DNA from 2 places in the Exiguobacterium sp. OS-77 genome. Region 1 is predicted to be linked to the other one. Evidence: riboswitches for the same ligand, from Rfam matches in the RefSeq annotation. Region 1 holds a riboswitch; the other holds the start of a gene.

Region 1 (14,793 bases):
TTCCGTATGGGCGACGAGATCATCTGGTCCAATCTTGATATACGGATGGATCGTCGGGATGACTTGACTGATGTTACCGGCGTCCGTTGAACCAAGACCCGGTCGTTCGTCCAAGTGAACGATTTCGCCGAGCGCCTCTGCTTCTTCTTGGAACAGACGGTCGAACGTCCGGTTGAAGACGAGGTTATCGACTTCATTTTGGAAGGCGATGACATCGAGCGTCGCCCCAGTCGCGAGTGCCGCGCCTTGGGCGACGGCTTTGACTTTTTCCGTGATGGCATTCAATCGTTCCCGTGTCGTTGCCCGGATGAAGAAACGTGCTTTTGCGTATTCCGGGATGATGTTCGGCGCATCGCCTCCATGCGTGATGATCCCGTGGATCCGGACATCGTCTGGTAACTGCTGACGTAAGGCATTGATTCCATTGAAGAGTTGAATGACAGCGTCGAGGGCGTTGATGCCTTCTTCCGGTGACGCCGCTGCGTGCGCCGGACGACCCGTAAAGGCAAAGTCGAGTGGATCGACCGCAAGGGAAGAACCCGTGATCCGTGTTTGTCCCGACGGATGGACCATCAAGGCTGCATCGATTCCTTCCAGTAACTGATGTTTGACGAAACTGCCTTTCGCACTGCCGTTCGGTCCACCTTCCTCGGCTGGTGTTCCAAGGACAACGACACTCCCGCCGACTTCATCGAGCACTTTACTGAGCGCGATCGCCGCTGCGACGCTCGTCGTGCCGATGATATTATGACCGCACGCGTGACCAATACTCGGCAACGCATCGTATTCAGCAAGAAAGGCAATCGTTGCGCCTGGTCGGTCGCTCGATTTCTTCGCGAAGAACGCGGTATCATGCCCCGCGACGCCGAGTTCTACTGTAAAACCTTCCGCCGTTAGACGCTCCGCATGGAGCCGCGAAGCAAAGAATTCCTCGTTCCCGATTTCCGGCGTTGCATGAATCCGGTGACTTGTCTCAAGATACGATTCCCGTTTTTGTTCGATATCCTGTTCAATCGTCTCTATCCATGTCGTGCGTACTGGTGTCGTCATACTGTCCACTCTCCTTTTGAAATTATTCGCCGATGTCGCTCAGTGGAACGAACGTCGGGATCGTACTGCCTTTGTATTCTTTTTTGATGAAGGCCGCGACATCTTTTTGTTGATACAGCGATGCGATTTTTTTCAGTTCTTTTTTGTTCTTGTCTTCCGTCCGTGTCGCGATGATGTTGATGTATGGTTTTGCTGTCTCGTTCTCATGAACGATCGAGTCCTTGATCGGGTTGAAGCCAGCGTCAACCGCGATGCCATTGTTGATGATAGACGCCGCGACGTCCGGTAAGACGCGTGGCGTTTGTCCGGCGACGATCGGAACGATTTTCAGCTTCTTCGGATTCTCGACGATCTTATCGACCGAACCGTTACCATCGAAGTCGTCCGGTAGCTTGATCAGACCTGCTTCTTGCAGTAACAAGAGGGCGCGTCCCATGTTCGTCGCTTCGTTCGGAACAGCGATTTTTCCGCCATTTGGAATATCTTTGACATCCTTGTATTTATCCGAGTAGATCCCCATCGGTGCGATGACAGTCGTCGCAATCGGCGATAGCTTCAAGTTATGTTCTTTCTTGAAAGCGTTGAAGTAGGAAATCGTCTGGAAGGCATTGGCGTCGATCTCACCCTCAGCCAGTGCCATGTTCGGCTGGACATAATCGGAGAACTTGACGAGTTCGATTTTGATGCCTTCCTTCTCTGCTTTTTTCGCGACATAATCCCAAACTTGTGTGTCTGAACCGCTGACACCGAGCTTGATCGTCTTTTCGTCTTCTCCTGATGCTGCGCACCCGGCAAATAAAATCGTCGTGAGTGTTGCTCCAATTGCTACTGCTTTTTTCATGGCTGAATCGCTCCCTTGATTAATGTCTTCTGATTTTTCGTGCGACGATGTTGCCTGTCGTCTGTAAGCCTTGGACTAAGATGACGAGAATCCCGACCGTGATGATCATGACTTTCGTATCAAACCGTTGATAGCCGTAAGTAATTGCTAAGTCACCCAAACCGCCGCCACCGATGGCGCCTGCCATCGCCGATGCCCCGATCAAGCCGACCGTCGCGATCGTTAAGTTCAGGATGAGTGAACCGAGTGCTTCCGGTAGGAGGAAGCGGAAAATCGTTTGAAACGGTGTCGCGCCCATCGCTTCTGCTGCTTCAAGAACGCCTTTATCGACTTCGAGTAAAGAACTCTCGATCAGACGCGCCATGTACGGTGCAGCGTAAAAGACGAGCGGAACGATTGCGGCTTCTGTTCCGATCGATGTCTGAACGATCAAGCGCGTCAACGGGATGATCGCGACGAGTAAGATGATGAACGGAATCGAGCGGAAAATATTGACGATACTGTTGAAGAACGTGAACAACGGAACATTTTCAAGTAACGCTCCTTTTCGCGTGACGACAAGCAGGATACCGAGTGGTAAGCCGATCAAGGTCGAGAACAAGAGCGAAACGGATACCATCGTCATCGTCTGCAAAAATGCTGTCCAAATATCACTGTAGTTAACTAGCATCAGCGAGCACCTCCTCAACGGTTACCTGTGCCTGATCGATGTAGTGTAAGGCACGTTTCACTTCAGCCGGCTCACCAATCAACTCGACGAGCAAGGTGCCGAACGGCGTCTCCTGCAACTCCGTGATGCTACCGTGCAGGATATTGACATCGACGTCGAAGCGTTTTGCGACTTGCGACAAGAGTGGTTGTCCGGTGTGATGTCCAAGGAAGTGAATCTTATAGATTGGATGCGCATTTCGCGACTCGATCAACTGACGAATCGACGCTGGAATCTCGTCATGCATGACGGACCGTACAAAGTTCCGTGCCGTCTCGGTCTGCGGATTTGAAAAGACATCAAAGACCGTTCCTGACTCGATTAGCTTCCCAGCTTCGATGACGGCTACACGATCGCAAATCTCCCGGATGACGCCCATCTCGTGGGTAATCAAAAGAATCGTGATCCCGTACTCTGCATTGATCCGTTTTAATAACTGAAGAATATGATGTGTCGTCTGGGGATCAAGTGCTGACGTCGCTTCGTCACATAAAAGGACGGAAGGTTGCGTCGCGAGTGCCCGGGCGATACCAACGCGCTGTTTCTGCCCACCCGACAATTGATCTGGATAATGATCCGCCTTGTCCGCGAGATCGACGAATTCGAGCAACTCCGTCACCCGACGGCGAATCTCATCTTTCTTGACGCCTGCGAGAACGAGTGGTTTTGCAACGTTCGTAAAGACCGTGTTCGCATTCAATAGATTGAAGTGCTGAAAGATCATTCCAATCCGTTGTTTTGCTTGGCGTAATTTTTTCGGAGACAGTTGCGTTAAATCTTCCCCATCGACCGTCACCGTTCCTGACGTCGGTCGTTCTAACAGATTGACACAGCGGAGCAGTGAACTTTTCCCGGCACCGCTAAAGCCGATGACACCAAAGATTTCGCCTTTCTCGATCGTCAGGTCGACACCGTCGAGCGCTGCAATCGTCTGATCTTTCGTGACGTACGTTTTTTTGACTTGATGAAATGCAATCATTCCGTTTTCCCCCTTCATTCAACAAAAAAGGTCCCTTCTTGAGAAACAAGAAGAGACCTGGATCCGCACAGTGGCAGAATCCACTCCACTCATCTCTCAGACATCTGTCTGATGGAATTGGCACAGTGCTCATAATGAGTCTGTTGCCGAGGTTTCGTAGGGCCAGTCCCTCCACCTCTCTGGATAAGTATTGCGGTATGAAATTCGTATGTGTGTTGTTGCGTTGTTGCTTATGTCGTAAAACTAATTTTTACATTACGGGTCGAAACTTTAAAAGTCAACCAACTTTGCAAAAATAATCCATTTGGCGCATATCGATGGATTTACAAGTTATGAATTAGCTTAATGAACGGATCACGATTCGTCAAGAAAGATTTGACAAGTCATTTTTGGTCGTGCTACCATCGTTTCAATGATTATTCCGACAATTCCAATATGATATTTATCAAGAGTGAACGAGAGACCTGGCTCTATGACTTCACGGCAACCTGCAATTTGTAAGGTGCTCCGACCAGCAAAGCGCGGCTTTGGATGATACGGTGAAAAACTCGTGGGCGTCCAAGCAGTGACGTCGACGAGTTTTTTTCATGAATGGAGGAAAAATAGTAATGATGAACTATCCTGTATTGACTGGTGCTGAAGCGTTTTATTTTCAAGGTGGATCGATCGGCATTCTAATCTGTCATGGTTTTAACGCCACTCCGCAAAGTGTACGGGACGTCGGTGAGGCATTCGCTGCTGAAGGTTTTACCGTCTATGCCCCGCGCTTACGTGGACATGGAACGAACGTCCGCGAGTTCGAACAATCGACTGCTCGATGTTGGAAGCAAAGCCTGCAAGACGGCTATGAACGTTTACAAGAAACATGCGATCAAGTCTTCGTCATCGGTCAATCGATGGGTGCGACGCTTGCGCTGTCGCTCGCCGCTGACGGGATTCCGTTTGCCGGCATCATTACGATCAATGCCGCACTCTCCGTTCCATCCTATGAATCACTTTCGTTCGAGGACGGTCCAGAGTATTTACCGGAAGGCGCACCGGACATTAAGCGAGCAGCCTTTGAAATCATCTATGATCTTGTTCCGAGCCGTTGTGCGTTCGAACTTGTTCGCCTAATGGATGAAACAAAAGGACGCCTTGGATCGATCCTTCTACCGACATTGATTCTTTACTCAGCGACCGATCACGTCGTTCCACCTTCGAGCTCGGATTATCTGCACCAGCACATCGGAACAAATGATAAACGAAGCTACTGTTTACTGAACTCGTATCACGTTGCGACACTCGATCATGATCAGGATTTGATTGTTCGTGAGACGATTCGCTTTATCGAACAATCGTGTCAGTTTTCGCAAGAAACAGGCTGAATCAAAAAAACAGCTATTCGTTTCCATATGGAAGCAAATAGCTGCTACAGATTGTAGGCAAAGCGTATTTTTTCTTCTAATGAGAATGATTGCGCTTTGTTCATTTCGAATCGTTTCCAAGGACAAGCACCGACCTCGTTCTGTTAATCAAGATAGCGCTTCTTCAATATGTATTCGGTATTCCTTGCATGCGACGTACCATCAAAGAGATCAAGACTAACATGACATCCCATTAGGTTTTAGGTTTTGGGCTGAAAGAAAAGGTGCCCCCTATTTCTCTATATTCGGGAAGGACTACGTCCGGTAGACTGATCCAGCAATATGAGATACATATAAACACCTTGATTAGGCTGCCAGTACACCATATCTTTTCGGTGTCAGGTAGCCTAATTTTTCTTGGATTCGTTCTTCGTTGTAGTAATTTAAGTAGTTGATAACGAGCTCAGAGATCTCATGGTCTCTTAGTGAATTAAATTTGACGTACTGGAACTCCTCGGACTTTAAAATGGAGTGAATGATTCGATAACTGCGTTGTCCCAACAGTTTCCTCTCCGAGACATACTACTTATTTTTGATACCTTACTTCTCCATGATCTCTTTCGTCGTTAACTCACCACTCAGCTTTCCTTTGACTACTGCCCAATTTATTTCGCTTGAATATACGTTTTTGCCCATGCAAAAACACCTCCGATGTTAGTATCTTTTAAAAATGTACCACTCCGAAAGTGTTTTTTATGGTCTCAAAATTTTAGGTTCGCCCACGGTACGGACGTCTTTGAGAGTGCTTTTTTATCGTGTCCTCACTCAAGAGGTCAAAGCTGGGTTCGTCGTCCATTCGGTCATCTTTATCGACTCTACCACATATCAAGGCGAACACAAACAAACGGAAGTTCAAGAAAATGCTCGTTCGACGCGCTATCCAATAGTACAATGACGCATTAGATCAAGACGTCAACGAGGATTGGATCTTACATGAAAAAAAGCTCCCCCCCGCCAAGACGAAGAGCGTGGAAGAATGTCAGATAAAGGAGAGTACAGCAGCTCCGTGGAGTGAAAAAACGATGCTTACTTTCATTGCATGAACCCTAAAAAGATTTCGAATTAGTCCTGGGAATCCACATTTTTTACATTTAAGTAGTCAATACATACAACAACCCCTCATTTCAATTACGAAATGAGGGGTTGTCTACAATCTGAAACTCCCATATTTAATTATAGGATTTTTTTGCTCACCTTTTTCTTTTTTAGCTGCTTCAAAGTTAAGATAAATGGTACACCCAACAGCTGCGATTAAAAAGATTATCCCGTACCCTATTTCAAAGTTAAAACCATAATACAAGATTGCAACTGTGACTAATACAATCAAAACTAATCGTATACTAGATTTGTGGTGTTTACTCATTTGTTTACCTCCAATTCCTTACATCAACAGTTATCGTTGTTTGATCTTTTCAATTTATCCATTAAACAAATCCTTCAAAAACACTATACCTTACACCAAAAACCTTCGAAAGGTTAAATGCAAATAATAAAAAAACAATAAGAGATTTCAATTGATGAATCTGTATTGTCTTTTTAATTACTTATATACTCTATGTTTAGAGTTGGCTAACTTAATGCACTTATAATTCATATGACCGTACGTAGTCAGTAGTCCAGCTAAAGTTAAGCTTGCTCCTTTTGTAAGCAAAAGTCTTAGTCCTTTTTTGAAATCACCTTCGAGAAGTGCTGCGACAATTGCTGCAACTCCTGTTAGACCGTATTTATTTTGGATATATTTCTTAGCGCAAGCATCTCGAACTGCTTTCCACTTAGGATTGATTTGACTAGAACTAGCTGCCGCCATCATAGATGCTTTACTAGAATTTGAAGATACTTTTTCTTCAATTGGATCATTAGTTAGTAATCCAAGTTCTTTCAATTCTTTTTTTATCTCTGTGTATTTCCGATTACCTTTTAATTCTTTTTTTAATTGTTCTTCATTCACAAAGACAGTACCATCTTCATTTGTAACAGAACTACGACTTACCGCTTCCATGATCGCGACAGCTTCTTTTTCACTTAATTTTTTTTCGACAGCAGATACATTTTTCATTGGAATATTTGCAATAAACAAAGCGAATACTAAAGCAACCATCAAAAATTTCATCCATACATTATTTGATTTCATCCAAATTCCCCCTGTTTTTGTTTTTCTGATTGACCTAAAACCAAAATAATACATACCCAGAGGTTATCATATCCCAAAAAATGTAAATGATTTTTATATGTTTTTTAGATTACAACTTTGAAAAACATTGACACACGCTGTGCTACAATAGTATCTTCCTGGAACAAGGTGTGATTTTTTCATGATTTGCATGATATCAGGAAAACCCTATGCTAGCACGTTGAGTGATACTATTTTTCTCTTATGCTCTTTCTCGTCATTTTTGAGTATTTTTCATTTTAAGTCGTACTTTAGTCCTTGTTATTGTAATTGCATCGTATTATAACTCACAGTATCTGACTCACGATAAAGAACTGTTACAAGTAGTAATTAGTTACTTTATTCTTTTAGTCCTAGCTTTCTTTATCATTCATCTCGAGTTTAAAAAAGTGACTAAAAGAAGCTGAGACTTAACTAGCTGAGTTTAACGAAAAAAAAAAAAGAATCGCCATCACTCAGGATGTGCAATTCCTTTTTATCATCTGTAAAACTGAGTTATATCCCAGCCTTCGCCTTTTTTCATTTATCGTTCTTGGTGTTGCACCGATTGGAGCGGCTTCGGTTTTCCAGGTACCTCATGGCAATGACGGCAACGTGGCTCATACGATTCCGACGCTCCGACTAGGATGATCGGATCATCGTAGTTCGCTGGTTTCCCGTCAATCAAACGTTGTGTCCGGGAAGCCGGATCCCCACATGAAAGACAGATCGCTTGTAGCTTCGTCACGAATTCTGCACGCGCCAGTAATTCAGGCATTTTCCCGAATGGCTCTGCCCGGAAATCTTGATCAAGGCCTGCACAAATGACGCGTTTTCCGTCTTGTGCGAGTGCTTCGATGACTTGTACGATCTCATCATCAAAGAATTGAACTTCATCAATGCCAACGATTTGTGTTTCTTCTGCTACTGCTGCATAGAGATCACGACTCGTCGCCATCGGAATCGCTACGACAGAGTTGCCAACGTGAGAGACGACATGCTCTTCATGGTACCGGTCGTCGATTGCCGGCTTGAATACTTGCACGGGCAGTTTGCCATACTGCGCCCGTCTGACACGACGAATCAACTCTTCCGATTTCCCGGAAAACATACTGCCACAAATTACTTCGATCCAGCCGTACTGATTTATTACATGCATCATCGTCCGACACCGTCCTCTAAAAATAGTCACTTTAACGAGTATAGCTCGAAACGGTATCGAGAAAAAGGGTTGACTTCCGGAAATCAAAATTCATTTTTTCTTTCCCTAGAATTTTTGTCCTTTCATTCCAACTGTCCCCTATTTCCTGTACACTGAAGAAGAAGATTCTCACGAAAGAAGGTGTCCCCGATTCATCATCTCTTACATGACATCCTGCACCAATATGGTGCCCTTGGTCTCTCCGTCCTTCTCGCAGGTGGTATCGTGGGATTGCCGGTTCCTGATGAGACCCTGCTCGTTTTGTCCGGATTTTGGATGCATCAAGGCAATCTACCACTCGTCGGTACGATTCTCGCCGCTTACGCCGGCAGTTGCATCGGGATGACGATCAGCTATTTACTCGGATTAAAACTCGGTATGCCACTACTACACCGCGTTGGACCGAAAATGCGTATCTCAGAAAAACATATTCTTTCCGCTGAAGCCGGTTTTCGTCGTTACGGAAAATCGGTCTTGATCATCGGTTACTACATACCTGGTCTCCGCCAACTCTCTGCCTTTTTTGCAGGCGTCTCAAAAATGCCGTTTCGCGTTTTTGCGAGTTATGCGTATACAGGTGCCTTGATTTGGATCAGCGTGTTCTTAGGTGCCGGTTACTTCGTCGGCCGCCATCTCTCGTTCCATAAAGTCATGGACTATGTCTTGGCACATCCGGAAGTCATGCCCTATTTAATCGGGATTGCTGGCGGAATCGCCTTCTCGTTCGTCTTGAAGACGTATCTCACTTATCGTTCACAATTCAGTCTATACAAAAACAGCCTGCTTCCTTAATGGAGGCAGGCTGTTTTTTTAAGAACCAACAAGTAATTACTTGCGGCCGTATTTTTTGTTGAAGCGATCGACACGACCATCTGCCGCGTTGAACTTTTGACGACCTGTGTAGAATGGGTGCGAGTCTGAAGACACATCCACACGGATGAGTGGGTACTCGTTACCATCTTCCCAAGTGATCGTTTCGTTCGAAGAACGAGTAGAACCGCTTAAGAATTTGTACTCAGTCGTTGAATCCATAAATACTACTTTGTTGTAGTTAGGGTGAATTCCTTGTTTCATGGTTGATTTCTCTCCTTCCGCCCTGGTTCATTTGCTGAGCCAGAGTAAGTTACCTTCCTATACTAAACGATTTTTTTATGCGTCGCAATAGTTATTTTTCTGTCGTCGTTTCCTTCTTGACGGTACGTGGTTTAGCTGGCGCGCGTCGAACCGCCTTCTTCTGTTCTTTCTCAAGTACGACGAAAAATTCTTCATTATTTTTCGTATCACGAATCTTACGCAGGAACGTATCGACGAACTCGTTCGACTCGTTCATCGTCCGGCGAATCGCCCAAAGCGCATCAAGCTGCTCTTTCGGAAGCAACAGTTCTTCCTTCCGTGTACCGGACTTCCGAATGTCGATCGCTGGGAAGATTCGACGCTCTGACAACTTACGATCGAGATGCAGTTCCATGTTGCCAGTTCCTTTGAATTCCTCATAGATGACGTCATCCATGCGCGATCCTGTCTCGACGAGTGCTGTCGCAAGAATCGTCAAACTACCACCGTGTTCGATGTTTCGCGCTGCACCAAAGAACCGTTTTGGCTTATGGAACGCAGCCGGATCAATTCCGCCCGAGAGCGTCCGACCACTTTGCGGTACCGTTAAGTTATAGGCCCGTGTTAGACGCGTGATCGAATCCATCAAGATGACGACATCCTTCTTGTGTTCGACAAGCCGCATCGCCCGCTCGAGGACCAGTTCAGAAATTCGGACGTGGTTGTCCGGTGTTTCGTCAAACGTCGAGCTGACGACGTCTGCTCCTGGAACCGAACGCTCAATGTCCGTTACTTCCTCAGGTCGCTCATCAATCAAGAGAATGATTAGTTCGACATCCGAATGATTCTCCTGAATCGAGTTTGCGATTTCTTTAAGGAGTGACGTCTTCCCTGCTTTTGGCGGTGCGACGATCAAACCACGTTGACCAAATCCAACCGGTGCAATCATATCCATGACACGAACGGATAGATGGCGTGGTTCTGTCTCAAGTCGCATCAATCGGTCCGGATAAATTGGTGTCAGTGCCGGGAAAAATAACCGGTTACGGGCAGTATCCGGTGCTTCACCGTTAACGGCTTCCACGCTAAGTAACCCTTGGAACCGTTCGTTTTCCTTCGGTGGACGGACTTTACCTGTGACGACATCACCATTACGTAGATTAAAGCGTCGGATTTGAGATGCTGCGATATAAATATCTTCAGAGGATTGGGAATAATTGATAGGACGAAGGAAGCCAAAGCCACCATCGTTTTGCATTTGTGGATTGCCAGGGATGACTTCGAGTACCCCTTCGAGGAAATAAAGACCAGTCGATTCAGCCTGTGCTTTTAAAATCTTGAACATCAACTCGCGTTTACGGGCTTCCCGGTATTGTGGGACATTTTTCGTCTTTGCGATTTCATAAAGTTCTTTTAATGTCAGTTGGCTCAATTGAGCCAGTGTATAGGAACGTTCTGGTTTATCTTTTTTATCAGTTGTTGGCATGTTCTTCACCTATTCTTTATAAATTCAACTGCATTCAGCATACTTCCATACATACATCAGGAGGTATGTAATTTTATTCGTGAACTAAAGGTATCATATTTTTTTGAATTCGTCGTCAACAATCCTTTGCGTTTCTTACTTTGTAATATTCAAGGATATTATTTCAGTTATGTTACAAAAACATCTGTTTTGTCTTCTAACTGAAAAAACGTTTTCAAGTGTGCGCATGCTAAGATATTCCTGCAGACAAAATTCTTACACAGTTGTAAGGTTCACTGCTTAACCAAACACTTAATGATTTCATCATATAACTTACGGACGCAACACACTACATTAAACGGAGGAATTCTTAACATGAAACGTTTTCTAGCATCGATCGCGACAGCAGCCTTAGTGGTTTCAGGTTTTACATCAGTGGGTACAGGTAAAGTTGAAGCAGCAACAGTCACGAAAGTCAAGATCACGGACAACGGTCTTCGTGTTCGGACAGCACCTTCTACGAAAGCAAGCATCGTCGGGAAAGTCAACGCTGGTCAAGTCTTTACATATAAAGGCAAGTCAGGCAGCTGGACAAAAATCTCATACGGCGGCAAAACACGTTATGTCTTCTCACAATACACAAAGACATACAAATCATCTTCAAGCGCTAAAAAAACAACGAGCACATCTTCTAAACGGACTAAAATCCTAAGCGAAGCAGCAAAACATAAAGGTACACCATATGTATGGGGCGGAACGACGACTCGTGGATTCGACTGCTCTGGTTTCACAAGCTACGTCTACAAGAAAGCGGCTGGTAAAACATTACCACGTACGTCTTCTTCACAATATTCTTCTTCTAAGAAAGTCAGCGTTTCTAAAGTACAGCCAGGAGATCTTGTCTTCTTCTCACACGGTAGCGGCATTCAACACGTTGGGATCGCAACAAGCAAGTCAAGCATGGTCAACTCAGAAACAGGTGGCGTTAAATACTCAAGCTTCAAATCAGGGTACTGGGGTTCACGCCTTGTCGGCGCAGGATCTTACCTATAATTCATCATCTCAAAGCGGTTGAGCATTGGCTCGATCGCTTTTTTTCATCGAATCGATTACAGGAGGAGGAAATCGGATGCATGTCTTAATCACAGGTGCTTCAAGAGGTCTTGGTCGTGAATTTGCTTATCTGCATGCCAAGCAAGGGGATCACGTCTTGCTCGTCGGACGCGATGCGACAGCACTCTTCGAAACGAAGTTCCATGTCGAGCGACTCGGGGGAACGGCAACCGTCTTTCCGTATGACTTAACGCAGCCGACGCATCGTCTCGCACTATTTCGGGCAACGGAACAGATTCCGGTCGACTGCGTCATCAACAACGCCGGGATCGGCGTCTTTGGTTCTTTCCTTGAGACCTCGTTCGAAGACGAGTCCCGGATGATTGCCTTGAATATCGAAGCATTAACACACGTAACGAAGGTCTATGCCTCTCGCATGAAAGCACAGGGAATCAAAGGACGTATCGTCCATCTCGCATCAACGGCTGCGTTTGAAGGTGGTCCATGGCTGAGTGTCTACTACGCGACAAAAGCCTATGTCCTTCATTTCTCGGAAGGCTTGACGGAAGAACTCGCACAAGACGGGATTCAAGTCAGCGTTGTCTGTCCAGGCGCGACCCATACCGGTTTCGAATCAGCAGCAAATCTTGAACAGTCACGCTTGTTCTTGCGACCTGGTGTCATGGATGCTCCGACGGTTGCGCGCATCGCCTACCGCGGCTATATGAAGGGGAAAACGTTCATCGTTCCTGGCTTCGGGAATGCCTGGTATATCTTTTCGACGCGTTTTCTACCGCGTCGGTACGTCACCCGACAAGCAGGAGAAGTTCAGCGTCCACGGTGATAGTTATAATGTTCATTATTTCAATATTTATGACGTTCATCCTCAACTCCTACAGGAAAAGGAAACGAGTTCAACGTTTCCGTCAGGGTAAGGTAAGACCCGACATTTCGCATAAGTTGCGAGATGTCGCGGCTTACCTCCCGCCTGAGTAAAGTGAGGATATGAACGTTATCAGTTTTAAACATCATCAAAAAAGAGTTGGCCTTCCGGAAATTATCCGCAACACCAACTCTTTTTGTGTGGATTCAGACGTCCTTTTTGAGGAGTCGTCCTATTTTACTTAATGACAAGCTTCGGTTTTTTCTTGAACGAGTGAATACCTTCGACGAAACGCACCGTTCCGGATTTTGCACGCATGACGACAGAGTGTGTCTGACCGCCTTGTGCCGTGAACTGAACACCTTTCATCAACTCACTGTCCGTGACGCCTGTCGCAGCAAAGATACAATCGTCTCCTGAAACGAGATCATCCATCATAAGGATCTTCGATGGATCTTCAATGCCCATCTTCTTGCAACGCTCGACCTCGGCATCGTCTGCTGGTAACAAGCGTCCTTGGAGCTCACCACCGAGGCATTTCAAGGCAACGGCAGCAAGAACGCCTTCCGGTGCACCACCTGAACCGAGCAGGATATCAATCCCCGTATGCGGGAACGCCGTGTTGATCGCAGCAGCGACGTCACCGTCACCGATCAAGCGAATCCGCGCCCCTGTTGCCCGAATCCGTTGAATGATTTCTTCATGACGTTCGCGATCCAGAATCGAGACGACGACGTCTTCGATTTCTTTGTTCTTCGCCTTCGCTACGGCTGCGATGTTTTCTTCGATCGTCGCATCCAGACTGATGTGTCCTGCCGCTTCCGGGCCGACTGCGATCTTATCCATGTACATGTCCGGTGCATGAAGTAAATCTCCTGCATCCGCGACCGCGAGAACAGCAAGTGCGCCCCATGTTCCTTTTGCGACGATGTTCGTTCCTTCCAGCGGATCGACGGCGACGTCGAGTCGTGGTCCATACCCATTTCCTAGCTTTTCTCCAATGTAAAGCATCGGTGCTTCATCCATCTCGCCTTCCCCGATGACGACGGTTCCTTTCATCGGAATCGTATCGAAGACATCACGCATCGCGCTTGTTGCCGCATCATCCGCTTCATTCTTCAATCCTTTTCCCATCCAGCGTGCAGAGGCGAGTGCTGCTGCCTCCGTGACGCGTACCAGTTCCATTGATAGACTTCTCTCCATGTGTATGTCCCCTCTCCCTTGTTACAAATCGGTCAAATCGTTTCACGCCATACGAGGGCGCCAAGTTCCTTCAACTTCTGATCAAATCGTTCGTAACTCTGGTCAAGCACTTCTGCATGGTGCAGCGTCGTCTCCCCTGAAGCGAGAAGTCCCGCCAAGACAAGTGCTGCGCCACCGCGTGGGTCCGGTGCCTCGATTTCCGTACCAAGTAAGGATTCGCCACCACGAATGATGATTGAGGCGTCTTCATGCGTGATTCGAGCATTCAAGCGTCGTAACTCCTGCACATGCCGGAAACGCTGCGGATACAACTTATCGACGACGATACTCGCTCCTTTTGCTTGCAGCAACGCTGCCGAGATGACAGGCTGTAAGTCGCTCGGGAATCCACCGTAGTGGAAGACACGAATATCGACCGGCTTCGTCTCCTGAAACGTCGCCGTGACGGAATCATCCGTTGCTTCGATCAACGCACCGTACCGCTCGAGTTTTTGGATGACGCTCTCGAGATGAAGCGGAATGACGTTATCGACGGTGACGCGTCCAAGTGCCGCCCCCATCGTCAAGAACGTTCCTGCCTCCATTCGGTCCGGAATCAAGGTATGCCGGCAACCACTTAGTTGCGATACGCCCTTGATTCGAATCTCGTCCGTTCCTGCCCCTTTGACGCTTGCCCCCATGTTCGTCAACATCGTACTGACGTCGATGACTTCCGGGTCGTAGGCGGCGTTTTCGATGACAGTCGTTCCTTCAGCGAAGACAGCGACGAGTAAGGCACTGATCGTCGCTCCGAAAGATGGG
Region 2 (14,793 bases), 2.4 Mb from region 1:
ATCAGAAGGTCCATGTGCGTATTTTTATTGTGCTTTCGCAAAGCGAGCATAAGGAGCAGGACGACCGAGTAAGTATCCTTGACCAAGATCGAAGCCGAGTTCGCGGCAAAGATCGAGTTCTTCTTGCCGTTCGATACCTTCCGCTAAGATTTGAATCCCCATTTCTCGTGTCAGATGACGGGCTTTTCGTAAAAAGGCTTCGTTTTCTGAGTTCGTATCACAGTGATCGATGAAGGAACGATCGATCTTAATATAATCCGGTTGAAGCAAGGACAACATATCGAGTGTCGAGAAACCAGCGCCAACATCGTCCAGTGCTACTTGAATACCTTGCTTTTTATACTGTTCGAAGACGTGTTTCAAATGGTTGACGTCTTCAATTTTTTCCGTTTCGACGACTTCGAAGACGAGCCGACTCGGATCGACTTGATAACGTTCGACGATCTCAAACGTATGGCGCAGGCAATACTCCGGATTATAGATCGTCGAAGGAAGGAAGTTGATGAACGTTTTTGCTGTGCCACCAATATGGTGCGTCGCACGGATGGCTTCTTCACGCGCTCGTTGATCGAGACGGGAATGAAGTCCCATCTTCGAGGCCGTTGAAAACAGGACACCTGGTGAAATCGGCGTATTGTCATCAGCTGCTCGTAGCAAGGCTTCGTTCGCGACGAGCACGTTACGCTGGATATCATAAATCGGTTGTAGGTGGCTCGTCATGACCCCATGCTGGATGAAATCAATCGCAGATCGATGCTTCAGTTGTTCTAGAAGCGCTGAAGCTAGGATAGGTGCTGTCACGTAACGCGATTGTGTGGCGCGACACGACACTGGATAATCCGCTACACGTAAGAGCGATGTCAATAACTGTTCGAGCTGTTCGAACGATTGATAGGAATAGATTTCTGGCGTTGGTGATTGAATATGGAGTGCTCCCGCTTCAACGAAACGGATTGATGTCGTACATTCGGCGCAAGGATGCCACATAAAGGGATGTCCACCTCTCAGTACATCAAAAAAAGATGTATTTATTAAATTGGTTAAATTCTTTACCCTGAACAAAAAAGAAATTAAACCTGTTATTCATAATCATTGACCTCATACAAAAAAAGAAGGAACGACGGACACATTTCCGTACGTTCTCTTCTCTATCGGTCACATTCTTTCATTGTGAAGTGTAAACAAACCAGAAAGCGAGATGCAAGATAGCGGCTATTGGAACGAGCCATTGGAACTTCGCTTTCCGTGTCTTGTGCCGGACTGTGTACATACCAATCCAAGAACCGAGCGCACCACCGAGGAAAGCAATCGTCAATAGTGTTGCTTCGGGTGTCCGGTAAGCATGTTGTTGCGCTCGACGTTTATCCTGCCACATCGAGACAAATCCGATGAGTGTCAGGAGGAGGTAATACCCTAAGATGATCCTCATGAAAAAACGACTCCTTTTCTACCGTTCGGCACCACCACCGCCAGAACTTCCGCCACCACCACGACTGCCACCATTTCCACCGCCACCACGCATGATCGCGGAGAAGATGTTCAAAATCGCGAAGAAGAACATACCACCGGTGAACTTCATATCGAGGAACAATAAGATCAGTAATCCAGCACCGATCAGAATCTTCGTCCAAAGCGGAAGTCCGTCGTCATTTTGTGTTTTCGGAGGATCCTGTGACTCAAGCGACTGATCCTTTGAAATGACACTGACGACCGCTTTATATGTTTCAGACGCTGCTTTCCCATACTCACCGTTCTCTTTATAGGGAACAGCATATTGATCGAGAATACGTCCGGCTGTGATGTCTGTCAAAATCCCTTCGAGTTTATACCCAACCTCGATCCGAAATTGGCGATCCTTTTCGTTTGGAGCGACGACGACAAGAACACCATTGTCTTTTCCTTCTTGACCAATGCCTTGGCGCCGGAACGTTTCATTGGCGTAAGAGCTTAAATCCTGTCCCTTTAGATCGGGAACCGTCTTGAGGACGACTTGTGCCGTCGTATATTGTTCGAGTTCCTGACCGAGTTGCGCGAGTTCGGCTTCTTCCGAAGGGGTGAGCAGCTGAGCATCATCCTGAATGAAGAAGGCTGCTCCCGTCCGTTCTGAAACGGCACTAGCTGTTGGAACGAAGAGGAAGAAGACGAGGAACGCGCTCAATAGAAGTCGCGTCCACCGCCGAATCATTTCGAATCACTGTTAAAGTCGACGGTCGGATTTTCCCGGTCGCTGTCTGAAATCTCGTAATATGGTTTTTTCTCGAATCCGAAGGCGGATGCGTAGAGTGTCGTTGGGAAGCTCCGACGTTTTTTGTTATAGAGGGTTACAGCATCGTTGTAATCTTTGCGGGCGATCCCGAGACGATTTTCTGTTCCTTCCAGCGTATCCATCAAAGATTGGAACCGTTCGCTTGATTTTAGTTCAGGATAAGTCGTCTGCAAGGCAATCAATCCGCGAAGCGAAGACGTGACTTGTTGGTCGGCTTCGATCCGTTGTTCGGTTGACGCAGCACGCGCAAGACCAGCTTGGGCTTCTGCGACTTTTCCATATACTTTTTCTTCTTGACCCGCGACACCTTTGACAGTTTCAACGAGATTCGGAATCAAATCCGCACGACGCTTGATTTGGTTGTCGACTTGCGACCATTTATTCGATACATCTTCTTCTACATTGACGAGGCTATTGTATTGTCCGATTGCTAAAAAGGCAATCACGGCAACAATAACGACTCCGATGATGATTGGGAGTTTTGATGTACTCCGACTTCTGCGTGCCATGTGGCATTCACTCCTTTAATTATGTCTCATCCCTATATACCCTTAAGCGACTGAATTAGTTTCAAAAAAATGAAAAACCGTCAGCTAAAATAGCTAACGGTTTGAACTTACATGTAGACGATGACAGCTAAGACAGCCGCTAAGACAAGACGGTAGATGGCGAACGGAACGAGTTTGATCTTGTTGATCAGCTTCAAGAAGAAGCGAATCGATAAGAGGGCAAACACGAACGACGCAACGAAACCGACAGCATAGAATGCGAAGTGGTTCGGTTGAATGTTCTCCCAGTTCTTAACGAGCGAAAGGAAACTAGCACCGAACATGATCGGTACAGCCATGATGAACGTAAAGTCAGCTGCCGTCCGGTGATTCATCCCGAGGAAGACCCCTCCGGAAATCGTTGAACCAGAACGAGAGAAGCCAGGCCAAAGGGAAATACATTGGAACAGACCGACGAGTGCTGCTTGGCGATATGTAATCTGATCAAGCGATGTCGTTTTTGGTTCCTTTGGTCCGAATTTATCGGCTGCAATCATCAAGAGGGCACCGACTGCAAGACCGATGATGACCGTCTCAATCGAGAAGAGGTTCTCATCGATGAAATCTTCGAATAACAATCCGAGAACAGCTGCTGGTAGAAGACCGATCAAGACGTGCCGTAGTTTTAACTTGTGTGTCCCTGCTGCGTCATGTTCGCCTTCAATCTTATACAAACCGATCAAGCTGAAGAGGCGTTTCCAAAAGACGACGACGACCGCAAGAATCGATCCGAGCTGAATGACGATTTTAAAGGTGTTCGCCGAATATTTACCGAGAAAATCGGTAGTTTGCAACCACATGTCATCGACGATGATCATGTGACCCGTGGAAGAGACCGGTGCAAATTCCGTCATCCCTTCGACGAAACCGAGTAAGAGCGCTTTTAAAAGTTCAATGATTGTCATGGTAATCTCCTTCTATACGATGTGCTAGTTAAAAACATATCATGTTTTATTCTTGTGAGATAGAACTAATCGGAATATCGGGCGCAGGTCTGAGAAAGTATGATGCGCTTCAGACGAAACCCGATGCCTAGATTCGTTTGAATAAGAGTGAGCAGTTATCTAGATTCCATAGGATATGACTAAGACACTCCGTCGTGTCCATTCACATTGAGATAGTTATGAGAGATAGGGAAATTTTTCTGTTAGGACACAAGGTCAGAAAAACTTCAAATCGATTGGTTTTGCTAGAATGCGCCTGAATCTACAAACAGAAAAACGAGCAGAAGACGGTATCATCCACTGCTCGTTTTGCAACGGCTTCATCCTAAAGCGACGTCAAGAATCATCATGACCGTAAAACCGACCATCAAACCAAGCGTTGCTAAATCGGATCCGTTTTCTGCTTGTGATTCCGGAATCAATTCTTCGACGACGACGAAAATCATCGCTCCGGCAGCAAACGATAACGCATACGGGAGAAGCGGTTGAACGAAGAAGACCGCGGCTGCTCCGACCATCGCGGCAATCGGTTCGACGATCGCTGACAATTGACCGTAATGGAAGGCGCGCCGGCGCGACATCCCTTCACCGCGTAATGGAATCGATAGGGCAGCTCCTTCCGGCATGTTTTGAATCCCAATCCCGAGTGCGAGCGTCAAAGCACCGGCGACGGTCGCTCCGTCCATGTTCAAGGCAGCGGCGCCAAAAGCGACACCAATCGCAAGACCTTCGGGAATATTGTGCAACGTGATCGCAAGAAATAGTAACGTCGTTTTCTTGAGTCCTGTCGAAGGACCTTCCGCTGTCTCGAGTGGTGCAGATAAGTGCAAATGCGGCGTAACGAAGTCGAGGAGACGGACGAAAAATCCACCAGCGAGAAAACCGATGGCGGCAGGAATCCAGGCGATTCCTCCATCCTGCTCCGTGAACTCGATCGCAGGAGCAAGCAGCGACCAAAACGACGCGGCAATCATGACGCCGGCAGCAAAACCGAGCATCATGTTCATGACGCGTTTTTCAATCGTCGTAAAGACAAAGACGAGTGCCGCACCAAGTGCGGTTAACCCCCACGTCATCATTCCGGCAAGCAGTGCTTGCACGACGACGGGGAGAGAAGTAAACCAATCCAACATGACTATTCCTTCTTTCCGGGCACGATTTAAAGCATCCATCTGTATGAGAGCTTACCCGTTTTCGATCCGGACGATTCGTGTGAAGGGAATTTCAATGACTTCACGTCCGCGCAGAAAGAGAACGGAACGTTCGGGTTCTAATCGTTCGACGAAACCGACGACCGTCACGTAGCTACTTTCCTTATAATACGTGATTTCAAGTTCGTTTCCTTCTATTAAAGCTTCTTGAAGCAGAAAGTGCCATGATTCTTGCAACTGTTCATCAATTTCAGGCAAGTCGAGCTGATGCATCTGGACATAGTATTCCCGCAGCAATTGCAAATGTTCCGGCATGAGAAAAGGAATCCATTTTAAATTTCCCCGATCACGATACGCTGTCATGAAGATCACCTCCCGGATGACCGCCGACAAAACGAAGGCGACGTTTGGCGACACTCGTATCAAGAAACGAGACAGCGAGGCGAATCGTTCCTTTTCCGTAGCGGAGGTTAACGACATCCATTGCTTTTAATAACCGTCGCCGTTTCCAGAGCCGTGCATTATCCTCGAACAAAGACAACTGTAAGGTGCCTTGATCGGCAGTCAAATGCCCCACTGCAACGGATAAAAATCGAACAGGTTCCCCATCGAGCCAATTCGGTTCGAACAATTGTAAGACGTGACGCAGAATGATGCGTTCATCGGATGTCGGGTAAGGCAACCGCACTTGACGGGAGAAGCCACTTCGGACGACGTTTCGAGAATAACGGACACCGATGTGAACGGTCCAGCCGACTTGATTCGAAAAGCGGCAACGTGCGGCGACATCCTGCACCAGTTCATTGAGCACATTCCGGATGCGTTCGAACTGATAATAGTCCTGCATTAAGGTCACACCGTGTCCAATCGTCCGTTGAGGAGTTTTCTCGAACAGATGACGCGGGGGGAGCAGTGTCGGTGACGCGTCGAGTCCCCAAGCGTGATGCCACAGTTCGGCACCGATGACACCGAAGCGTTCGTGTAACTCTTCGACAGGGCGCATGGCAAGATCACCGATTGTTTCAATCCCCATCATCTGCAGATGTTGTTCCATGCGGTGTCCGACTCCCCACATCTTCCGAATCGGAAAGTCATGAAGACGTCGTGCGACATCAGCATATCCACATCGCGCGATGCCTTCTTTTTTCCCGATTAAATCAAGCGTCAGTTTCGCGATGACGTTATTTGGACCAATCCCGATCCGGACGTGGATGCCGGTCTGTTTCAGGATTGCTTCTTTAATTTTGAGGGCAGCTTGCAGGTCGGAACCAAATAGGCGATCGGTTCCGGTCATGTCAATGAAACTTTCATCAATCGAATAGACGCGGATGGCTTCAGGTGGGGCGAATTGGTGCAGGACATCCAGGACACGAATCGACGTCTTCATATAAGCGAGCATACGTGGTTCGACGAGTTGAATCGTACGACGAACAGCGTATGGCAATTGCTCGATTTCGTACAGTCGACCGGCTGTCTTGATTCCTAGTGCTTTTAAGGCAGGGGTGGCAGCGAGAATGACGGATCCGCTTCGTTTTAAATCGGAGACGACCGCCAGGCGTGTCGTCAAGGGAGGAAGATTGCGATACTGGCATTCACAGCTGGCGTAGAAGGACACACTGTCGACGCAAAAAATACGTTTATCTTGTGGTAAAACGACGGAAGGAAACATCTGAATCACTCCTTTACATAAAAGAACGTATGTTCTTATTTTGATTTTCCTTGACTATAGCATGGTCTCAAAGTGTCTCAAAATAAAAACTGTTGAAAAAAGGGGAATTCGAACGATTTCTCCTCATATAAAAGGAGTTTGGTACACTAAGGGAGAGAAAAAAGGGGGAACCTTCATTGAAAGAGACCGTTATCCGATTACCAGAATTACCGAAGACGCTTCAGCCAGAGACGTTCGATCAAGTCGAAATCGATGACCCGTATCTAAAAGGAGCGCGTTATGAGAAAGAGTCGATGCCGAGTGAACTGACAGAACGCATCGATGCCTATCAAGTGTGTTTTCAAAATGTCTCGTTCGCGAATCTGACCTTTGACCGTGGTTCGTTCGAAGATATTCGTTTTGAGCAATGCGACTTAACGGGATGTCACTTCCAAGAAACTCGTTTTCACCGTGTGTCCTTCGTCGGATGCCGGATGACGGGCATCCAGTTTGAAGATTGTACGCTTGACCATTTAACGATTCAGGAAGGGCTTGCGGATTACGCACAGTTCATTCGCAGTACGGTCCGTCATCAACACTGGAGCGAAACGACGATGAAAGAAGCACAGTTCTTCGAAGTGAAGCCGACCCATTGGAAACTCGAAGCGGTCCGGCTTACAGATAGCCAATGGATTGAAACACCGTTAAAAGGTCTCGACCTCCGGCAGACGGAACTCTCTGGTATTACGATCGATCCGCGATTTTTACCAGGCGCTGTCATTACGGAAGAGCAAGCAGTCGCCTTTGCTCGCTTGTTAGGCCTTGTCATCCCATAACAAAAAGAAGTCCTGCTTTCGATTGTTACTCGAAAAGCAGGACTTCTTTTTGATGAAGGTTACTGTTTTTAAAATGACATCGTTTCGCCGTCCTCCGGAATCAGGAAATGGGCAGAGAGATGGAAAGCAGTTAAAAAGTCAGCAATCATATCACGTCGCAAGAGACAGTGGTTGACGGACTCGAGGTGCGAGACGATGATCGTTGCTTCCGCCGCTGCTTCGTGTACGGCAAGGAGATCACGCTGTGACATCGTGATCGGCTCTCCGGTCAAGAACTGGGCGGCTCCACTGTTGACGACGATGATATCGGGTGTATGTTGTTCGATTGCATGCGCGACCTCGTCGCACCAGATCGTATCACCTGCGATATAAAGTGTTGGTTCGTCCGGATGGGTGAGGACGAGCCCAGACACACGTCCCATCCGTTTGCCGATTTCACCGACACCATGCTGTCCACCTGTTCGATGGATTTGAATATCACCAATCGTCACACCGGAATCGAAGGAAGAGACGTTCGTGAAGCCGGCTTCTCGGATGTGCTGCGCGTCTTCTTCTTGCTGCGCATAGAGTGGCAAATGCTTGGGTAATAGTTGTTTAGCAGCATCATCGAAATGATCAGCGTGCAGGTGCGTGACGAAGATGGCGTCAGGATCGAGCAGTGTCTTGACATCGACCGGTAAGTCGACGAGTGGATTGGCGACGGCATTCGGTGTTTGACCGAAGGGAGGCAAGCTGCCTTTTTCGCCGAGGAACGGATCAATTAGTAAGACTTGATTGGCATACGTGACAACGAGTGTTGCATTGCGAATTTGTTGAATATCCATTAGGTTCATCCTCTCTCAATGACTCGGATTGACTATTCCCCGTCTGGCATTCAATGAATCCTATCGCAAGCGTTTCTCCATCGCCATGACGTCGACATATTCGCCGTTCAACTGTCCTTGCTCCTTAAACGTTCCGACGATCCGGAACCCGGAGCGGATATAGAGTTTTTGTCCGATTTTATTGAATGGGAAGGTGAAGAGAATGAGTTTATGCATCTGATGATCACGGGCGTGTTGCTCAGCCGTTTCAAGCAAACGTGTGCCAATCCCTTGTCCACGATGAGTCCGGGTGATATAAACCGAAATCTCACCGACGGATGCGTAGACAGGACGCGGATTATACGGATCGAGGGAAATGAAGCCGAGGACACCTGTGTCATCTTCAGCGACATATCCGGCATATCGATCGGTGCGTTCTACATACCACTGGGTCATGAAGGATAAGTCCTTTTGGTCGGTCTCAAGCGTTGCGATTCGATCTTCGATGCCTTCGTTATAGATGGCGAGAATCGCTGATAAGTCGTGTTCCGTTACGGGACGAATATGCATGACGCTCACTTCCTCATCGCTTTTCCTTCATTATATCGGTTACGTATCAATGTAGTGATATGTTTGTGCGATAAGAAAAGCGCTGATTTCCTTCACATAAAGGAAATCAGCGCTTATATCGTTCTTAAGAGACCGTTGACGTCTCGTTTTCATAAATCGGAACCCAGCCGTCTGTCGTGACGAAGATCCGAACAGCAACGACTTTACGATCGTCTTGAAGCGTAAAGTAGTGGCGTGTGTTAACAGGAACGGAAATCAAATCACCAGGATTGAGTTCGATGTTATAGTAGCCGACTTCTTCGTCTTTGATCGCGAAGACGCCATGACCGCTAACGATGAAACGAACTTCATCATCCGTGTGATGATGTTCTTTCTGGAAGTTGACGAGTAACTCATCCAGGTTCGGTGTCGTATCCGAAAGTGAGATGATATCAGCTGTCTGATACCCACGACGTTCTGATACGTCTTTGATTTCGGGAGCGAACGTATCGAGAATCGTTTGTTTGTCTGCATCCGTCAGTGTGAAGTTCTCAACGAGAGGCGCTGGAAGTTTCGAAACGTCCCATTGTTCGTAAAGAACGCCGCGTGACGCAAGGAAGTCAGCGACTTCCGTTTGATCCGTATACCGTGTGTTTGTTTCTTGGAATAAGACTGTTGCCATGAGATGATTCCTCCTTTTAATGAATGGATTGACGGCATGATTGCAACGTCAACGTGTAATTGAATAAAAACTCGAAGGCTTCGAGGTGTTTCTTTGCTTCAAAGGCGGTCGGTGCCCAGACCGTGATTCCGTGATTGCGGATCAGGACGGCACCACTGTCTGCTGTGACATGAGGTGCAAAAGCAGCGGCAAGCGTCGGAATGTCCGCATGATTCGGAATGATCGGTACCGTGACCGTCGCATCCTCTTCCCAGTGTCCGAGTGCCTTGATGATTTCTTGACCGGAAAAGGTGATGCTGCCTTGATCGCCATAGAGTTCCGAAATCACATTGTTCGCAATCGTATGGACATGCAGGGAACAACCGGCGTCCGTTCGATTGAACACTTCGACATGGAGCAATGTCTCAGCAGAAGGACGCCCGGATTGCTCACCGATCAATTGACCGGTCGCATCGACATGAACGAAGTCGTCAGGAGTCGTCTGCCGTTTATCTTTTCCGCTTGCCGTCACAAGGAATTCAACCGGGACACCGGATGTCCGAATGGCGAGATTGCCACTCGTACCAGGGAACCAATCGCGAGCCGCAAGCTCTTGTTTGATGGCGCGTAGCTCTTCATAGCGTCGCATGAATGTCATGTTGTCACCTCCGCTCGTGTTAAATCATGAACGATATCATGGAACGTCTCAAACGGTGTATAGGCGATATCGTTCTCTTCACACAACGTGATCAGATAATCACGGGCATAGACACGATCCGCTTGTTTTGCGAGTTCGAAGTCCGTCACCGAGTCGCCGATGACGATGATGACGTCACCGTCTTTACGTAGTGTCCGAGCAACGGACGTTTTACAACAGCCGCACCCGTTCGTGCAATGGGTATCGCAGGCGTGTGGCCAATCGATATGAACGAATGGACCGTCAAAATTTGCGACATTGCAATAGATGCGCTCCTGCTCAAGGAATGGCGCTAAGATCGGTTCGACGAAAAAGTCCATTCCGCCGCTGACGATCGAGAAATCGATGTCTTGACGACGACTGTACTGAAGCAACTCCGAAAATCCGTCGCGAATGACGGCGCGCTCCAGTAAAAAGTCAAGATAGGACGCTTTCCCATCAGATGGCAGAAGTGCGAACATTTGCCCGACACCACTTTGAATCGATAACGTCCGGTCGAGTACACCTTGTTTCAACGGTTCGAAGTCGCTCGCTGGCGCAAATGCCTGCATGAGTGCGATGATATTATCCTGTGTCGTCACGGTACCGTCGAAGTCACAAAGAATCCGTACGGTCATGACTTGATCCCCCAAGCGTCGAGGGCGATCCGTAATTCTTCATGACGCGATGCTGCCGTCGATAGGGATTCATTTGCGAGTGCCGCATCGAGTGCCTGACGGAAAGCGGTGACACCAGCCGCAGCACCTTGCGGATGACCATGTACGCCGCCACCGGCGTTGATGACGGAATCGATCCCGAAGTCCCGTACGAGTTGAGCGACGAGTCCAGGATGAATACCGGCTGAAGGAACCGGGAAGATCGATTTCGTCTGACCGAGACGGGTCGCTTCGACCGCGATACCACGGGCGACATCCTTTGGCAAAGCGACATTGCCGTAAGGCGACGGGAATAGCGTCAAGTCTGCTCCAGCAGCACGCGGTAATGTGCCAAGTAAGACAGGAGCTGCGACTCCGTGATTCGGGCTAGCGATCAACGCACCGCTATAGGCCGGATGATTGAAGATTGGGACGTTGATTTCCGGATCACTTGCCAGTTCGCGTAAGACGTCGAGTCCGTATGTGAAGGTATTCAGCAAGAAAGCGGTCGCTCCAGCGTCAATCAATCGCTTGGCTTTATCCTTGAGCGTAAAGACGGGACCGCTGAGTGTGATTGCATATAACGCGCGTTTACCGGTCCGGTGGAAGTGAGCGTCGATGACCTCACGTCCAATTCGTGCCCGGTCAATCGTTGGCGTCAATGGATTGTCGTATAGGATCTCATCGTCCTTGACGAGATCAATCCCACCAGCGAGTTGTCCTTCGAGTTGATCACGAAGAAACGATAAATCGCGTCCGATGACTCCTTTGAAGATGCTCATTAATAATGGGCGATCTTCGACACCGATCAAGGAACGGACCCCTTCAATCCCGAATTTCGCACCTGGAAAGTCCGACGTAAATGTATCGGGTAGTAGCAATTCCGTTAATTTGATTTCACCGTCGAGTGAGAGTTTCCCGAAGACGGTCGTCAGAATCGCAGAAAAGTCGCGCGACACGTTATGTTCCGGATAACGAATCGTGATATATCCTTTGCCATCGCGCTCTTCGGTATGTACGACTTCCCCTTTGAACGAGGCGAGTTGTTGTTGTTCGAGATGATTCAGTTCCGTCCAAGAACCGACTGTCAGACCAAGCGCGAGTTGTTCAGCGCGCTGCTCGAGTCGATCACGGGCAGTCAATTGATAAGTAGCAGTGATATAAGCCATGTCTTTCCTCCTTCAACAAAAAAATGGTCTCTCGTCAGCGACAAGAGACCATGAATGATTCGAACGTGGACTCTTATCTGTCAGCTTAGTAGCTGCAAGAATTAGCACCGTGCCAAAAGGTCGGTTGCTGCGACATCGTAGGGCTTGTCCCTCCGTCTGCTCTTGATAAGAATTGGATGAAATTGTGAAATCTAATTGCAATTTTTACATGAGAATCGTGACTTGTCAAACTATTTTTAGAAAATTTATTTTTTTGGAAATACTCTTTCTATAGATGACTTAAAAATGATGTCCGTTTCTGCTTGATTTCGATTTGACAGCGAGGAAGTCGATTGCGTAAGATTCAAATCAATATCACACACGACAACTACATACGACTCTTATCGCGAGTTGGCAGAGGGAATTGGCCCGATGACGCCGCAGCAACCGACCACTAGGCACGGTGCTACATCCAACAGACGTTTCGTCTGAGAGATAAGAGGACGCAGTGACTTTTCTGCGCCTCTTTTCGATGACGAAAAGAGGCGCTTTTTCGTGTATCACATAGGGGGAAACTGAGATGACATATAAAGCATTCACAGAACAGGACGCGATTGATCGTGTTCGGACATTAGGACTGATCGGCGATGGAGCCGTCGAAGCAGAAGAGATTGGCGACGGGAACCTCAACCTCGTCTTTCGGATTCGAGAAGGCGAACATCGCTTGATTTTAAAACAAGCATTACCATATGCGAAGGTCGTCGGGGAGAGCTGGCCGTTATCGCTCGAACGAGCGTGGATCGAGCAATCCGCACTCCGTGAATTCGCGCGACATGCCGTACCGTTCGTACCACGTGTTTTTCATGCTAGTCACGAAGAGGCGTATACGGTCATGGAAGATCTTTCACATTTGACGATCGTTCGAAGCGGTTTACTCGCAGGTGAACAGTATCCGTTGCTTGCGGAACATATCGGTTCTTATCTCGCTCGGACGTTATTCCATACATCGGACTTTGCGCTTGGTCCGGTTGAAAAGAAACGTGTCGCCCGAACGTACTACAATCCAGACTTGTGCGACATCACGGAAAAATTAATCTTCACGGATCCGTTTCATGACGCGGAGACGAACGAGATTGAAGCCGGACTCGAAGAAGAGGTGGCACGTCTATGGGCAGACGATGAGTTGAAACGCGAAGTCGCAAAACTCGAAGCGCTCTTCATCACGAAAGGAGATGCATTGCTGCACGGCGATCTACATACAGGAAGCATCTTCGCCTCAGCGACGGAAACGAAAGTCATCGATCCTGAATTCGCCTTTTATGGTCCATTTGGATTCGATGTCGGACAGTTCATCGCCCACTTATTCTTCGCGGCATATCCGGATTACCCTACACGACGTGACGCCCGAATCAAGGATATCGATACGTTCTGGCTGACGTTCGCTTCAACGTTCCGTGCCTTATGGGAACGGGAAGCCGTCGAACCGTTCCAGGCACCAGGACTCGTCGATGATGTACTGAGCACGATCTTGCAGGATGCCCTTGGCTTCGCCGGTTGCGAATTGATTCGGCGGACGATCGGTCTAGCACTGGTCGCTGATTTAGAATCAATCAATTCAACGACGGAACGCTTAGAGCGGAAACGTCACGCTCTCCGTCTAGGAACAGCGTTAATCAAACGCCGTACAGAATGTCGGACATTCGATGATTTACGAAACTTTGACGTAACGGAGGAACTTAGCCGATGACTACATTCGTTCAAAGTATCCGTTACGAAGACCGTGTCTTGACGATTCTCGATCAGACACGTCTACCGCAGGAAGAGCACTATGAAGTCATTGCTGATCTCGCGCAAGCCGTTGAGGCGATTAAACAACTGCGCGTTCGGGGCGCACCTGCGATCAGTTTATTTGGGGGATTCGTGCTCGTTCAAGAAGCATACCGGTTTGAAGCGGCGCTTCCGGTCTACAAGCAAGCCTTGCTTGAGACATCGGCGACGTTACTCGCGACACGACCGACGGCCGTCAACTTGCGAAATGTCCTCGATCAATTGAATCCAATCATTCAAGACGGGACGTCGGTAGAAGAGATTCGCGAACGGTTGGAAAAACGGACGGTCGCTTTATACGACCAGGATGCGCAGACGTCACGTCAAATCGGGATTCATGCACTGGAATTATTCCAGTCAGGCGACCGGATTCTAACAATTTGTAATGCTGGATCGATTGCGACCGCTGCTTATGGAACAGCACTTGCGCCGTTCTACATCGCAAAAGAACGCGGCATTGAATTATCCGTTTTTGCGAGTGAGACGCGACCGTTACTGCAGGGAGCACGATTGACGACATGGGAGCTTCAACGTGCCGGGATCGATGTCACGTTAATTACGGACAACATGGTCGCCCATACGCTGAAAGAAAAACAGATCGATGCGATCATCGTCGGTGCCGACCGCATTACACGAAACGGAGATACCGCGAATAAAATCGGGACGTTCCAATTAGCATTGCTCGCGCAAGCTTTTGGTATTCCGTTTTACGTCGCAGCACCGCTCTCGACGTTCGACTTCTCGCTCGTTTCCGGAGACGCGATCGAAATCGAAGAACGTGATCCGCAAGAAGTGACGACTGTCCAAGGTGTCGCGACAGCACCGGAAGGCGTCGCTGTCTTCAATCCGGCGTTTGATGTCACACCACACACATTCATCACGGGCATCATCACCGAACTTGGTGTCATCACGCAACCGAATGAAGAAACGATTGAACAATTAACAGGGCTTCAACCCCTCGGATAAGGAGATATGTCATGAAAAAACTAGCTTACGCCGTCCTAGCACCGGCACTGTTACTAGCGGCTTGTGCGAATGGAGAAGCCACGACGACGAAGGTCGTTAAGGATGTACCAAAAG

What was found. Region 1 has a riboswitch for S-adenosylmethionine ahead of EXG77_RS01835 (methionine ABC transporter ATP-binding protein). Riboswitches for the same ligand answer to the same signal wherever they lie in the genome.
Region 2: linked by a shared signal. The riboswitch ahead of mtnK (S-methyl-5-thioribose kinase) and the one ahead of EXG77_RS01835 (methionine ABC transporter ATP-binding protein) in region 1 are both predicted to bind S-adenosylmethionine.

Annotation. Positions count from the first base shown of each region.
Region 1 is NZ_DF239008.1:345,251-360,043, reverse strand. Features, by position in the region: gene EXG77_RS01850 (M20 family metallopeptidase) at 1-1,050, opposite strand, end outside; gene EXG77_RS01845 (MetQ/NlpA family ABC transporter substrate-binding protein) at 1,073-1,891, opposite strand; gene EXG77_RS01840 (methionine ABC transporter permease) at 1,911-2,561, opposite strand; gene EXG77_RS01835 (methionine ABC transporter ATP-binding protein) at 2,551-3,579, opposite strand; SAM riboswitch class I at 3,666-3,769, opposite strand; SAM riboswitch class I at 4,019-4,120, shown strand; gene EXG77_RS01830 (carboxylesterase) at 4,188-4,946, shown strand; gene EXG77_RS01825 (transposase) at 5,036-5,182, shown strand; gene EXG77_RS16650 (IS3 family transposase) at 5,292-5,396, opposite strand; gene EXG77_RS01810 (hypothetical protein) at 6,526-7,116, opposite strand; gene EXG77_RS01805 (thymidine kinase) at 7,679-8,293, opposite strand; gene EXG77_RS01800 (DedA family protein) at 8,477-9,127, shown strand; gene EXG77_RS01795 (type B 50S ribosomal protein L31) at 9,164-9,409, opposite strand; gene rho (transcription termination factor Rho) at 9,501-10,874, opposite strand; gene EXG77_RS01785 (C40 family peptidase) at 11,229-11,906, shown strand; gene EXG77_RS01780 (SDR family oxidoreductase) at 11,983-12,750, shown strand; gene glpX (class II fructose-bisphosphatase) at 13,027-13,992, opposite strand; gene murA (UDP-N-acetylglucosamine 1-carboxyvinyltransferase) at 14,025-14,793, opposite strand, start outside.
Region 2 is NZ_DF239008.1:2,726,189-2,740,981, reverse strand. Features, by position in the region: gene EXG77_RS13990 (EAL domain-containing protein) at 25-987, opposite strand; gene EXG77_RS13985 (DUF1294 domain-containing protein) at 1,166-1,429, opposite strand; gene EXG77_RS13980 (YgcG family protein) at 1,448-2,185, opposite strand; gene EXG77_RS13975 (LemA family protein) at 2,182-2,775, opposite strand; gene EXG77_RS13970 (undecaprenyl-diphosphate phosphatase) at 2,883-3,719, opposite strand; gene EXG77_RS13965 (ZIP family metal transporter) at 4,079-4,891, opposite strand; gene EXG77_RS13960 (YolD-like family protein) at 4,943-5,272, opposite strand; gene EXG77_RS13955 (DNA polymerase) at 5,256-6,578, opposite strand; gene EXG77_RS13950 (pentapeptide repeat-containing protein) at 6,755-7,393, shown strand; gene EXG77_RS13945 (MBL fold metallo-hydrolase) at 7,462-8,217, opposite strand; gene EXG77_RS13940 (arsinothricin resistance N-acetyltransferase ArsN1 family A) at 8,278-8,766, opposite strand; gene EXG77_RS13935 (acireductone dioxygenase) at 8,891-9,427, opposite strand; gene EXG77_RS13930 (methylthioribulose 1-phosphate dehydratase) at 9,444-10,064, opposite strand; gene EXG77_RS13925 (2-hydroxy-3-keto-5-methylthiopentenyl-1-phosphate phosphatase) at 10,061-10,720, opposite strand; gene EXG77_RS13920 (2,3-diketo-5-methylthiopentyl-1-phosphate enolase) at 10,717-11,907, opposite strand; SAM riboswitch class I at 11,978-12,079, opposite strand; SAM riboswitch class I at 12,285-12,388, shown strand; gene mtnK (S-methyl-5-thioribose kinase) at 12,467-13,633, shown strand; gene mtnA (S-methyl-5-thioribose-1-phosphate isomerase) at 13,630-14,679, shown strand; gene EXG77_RS13905 (sugar ABC transporter substrate-binding protein) at 14,691-14,793, shown strand, end outside.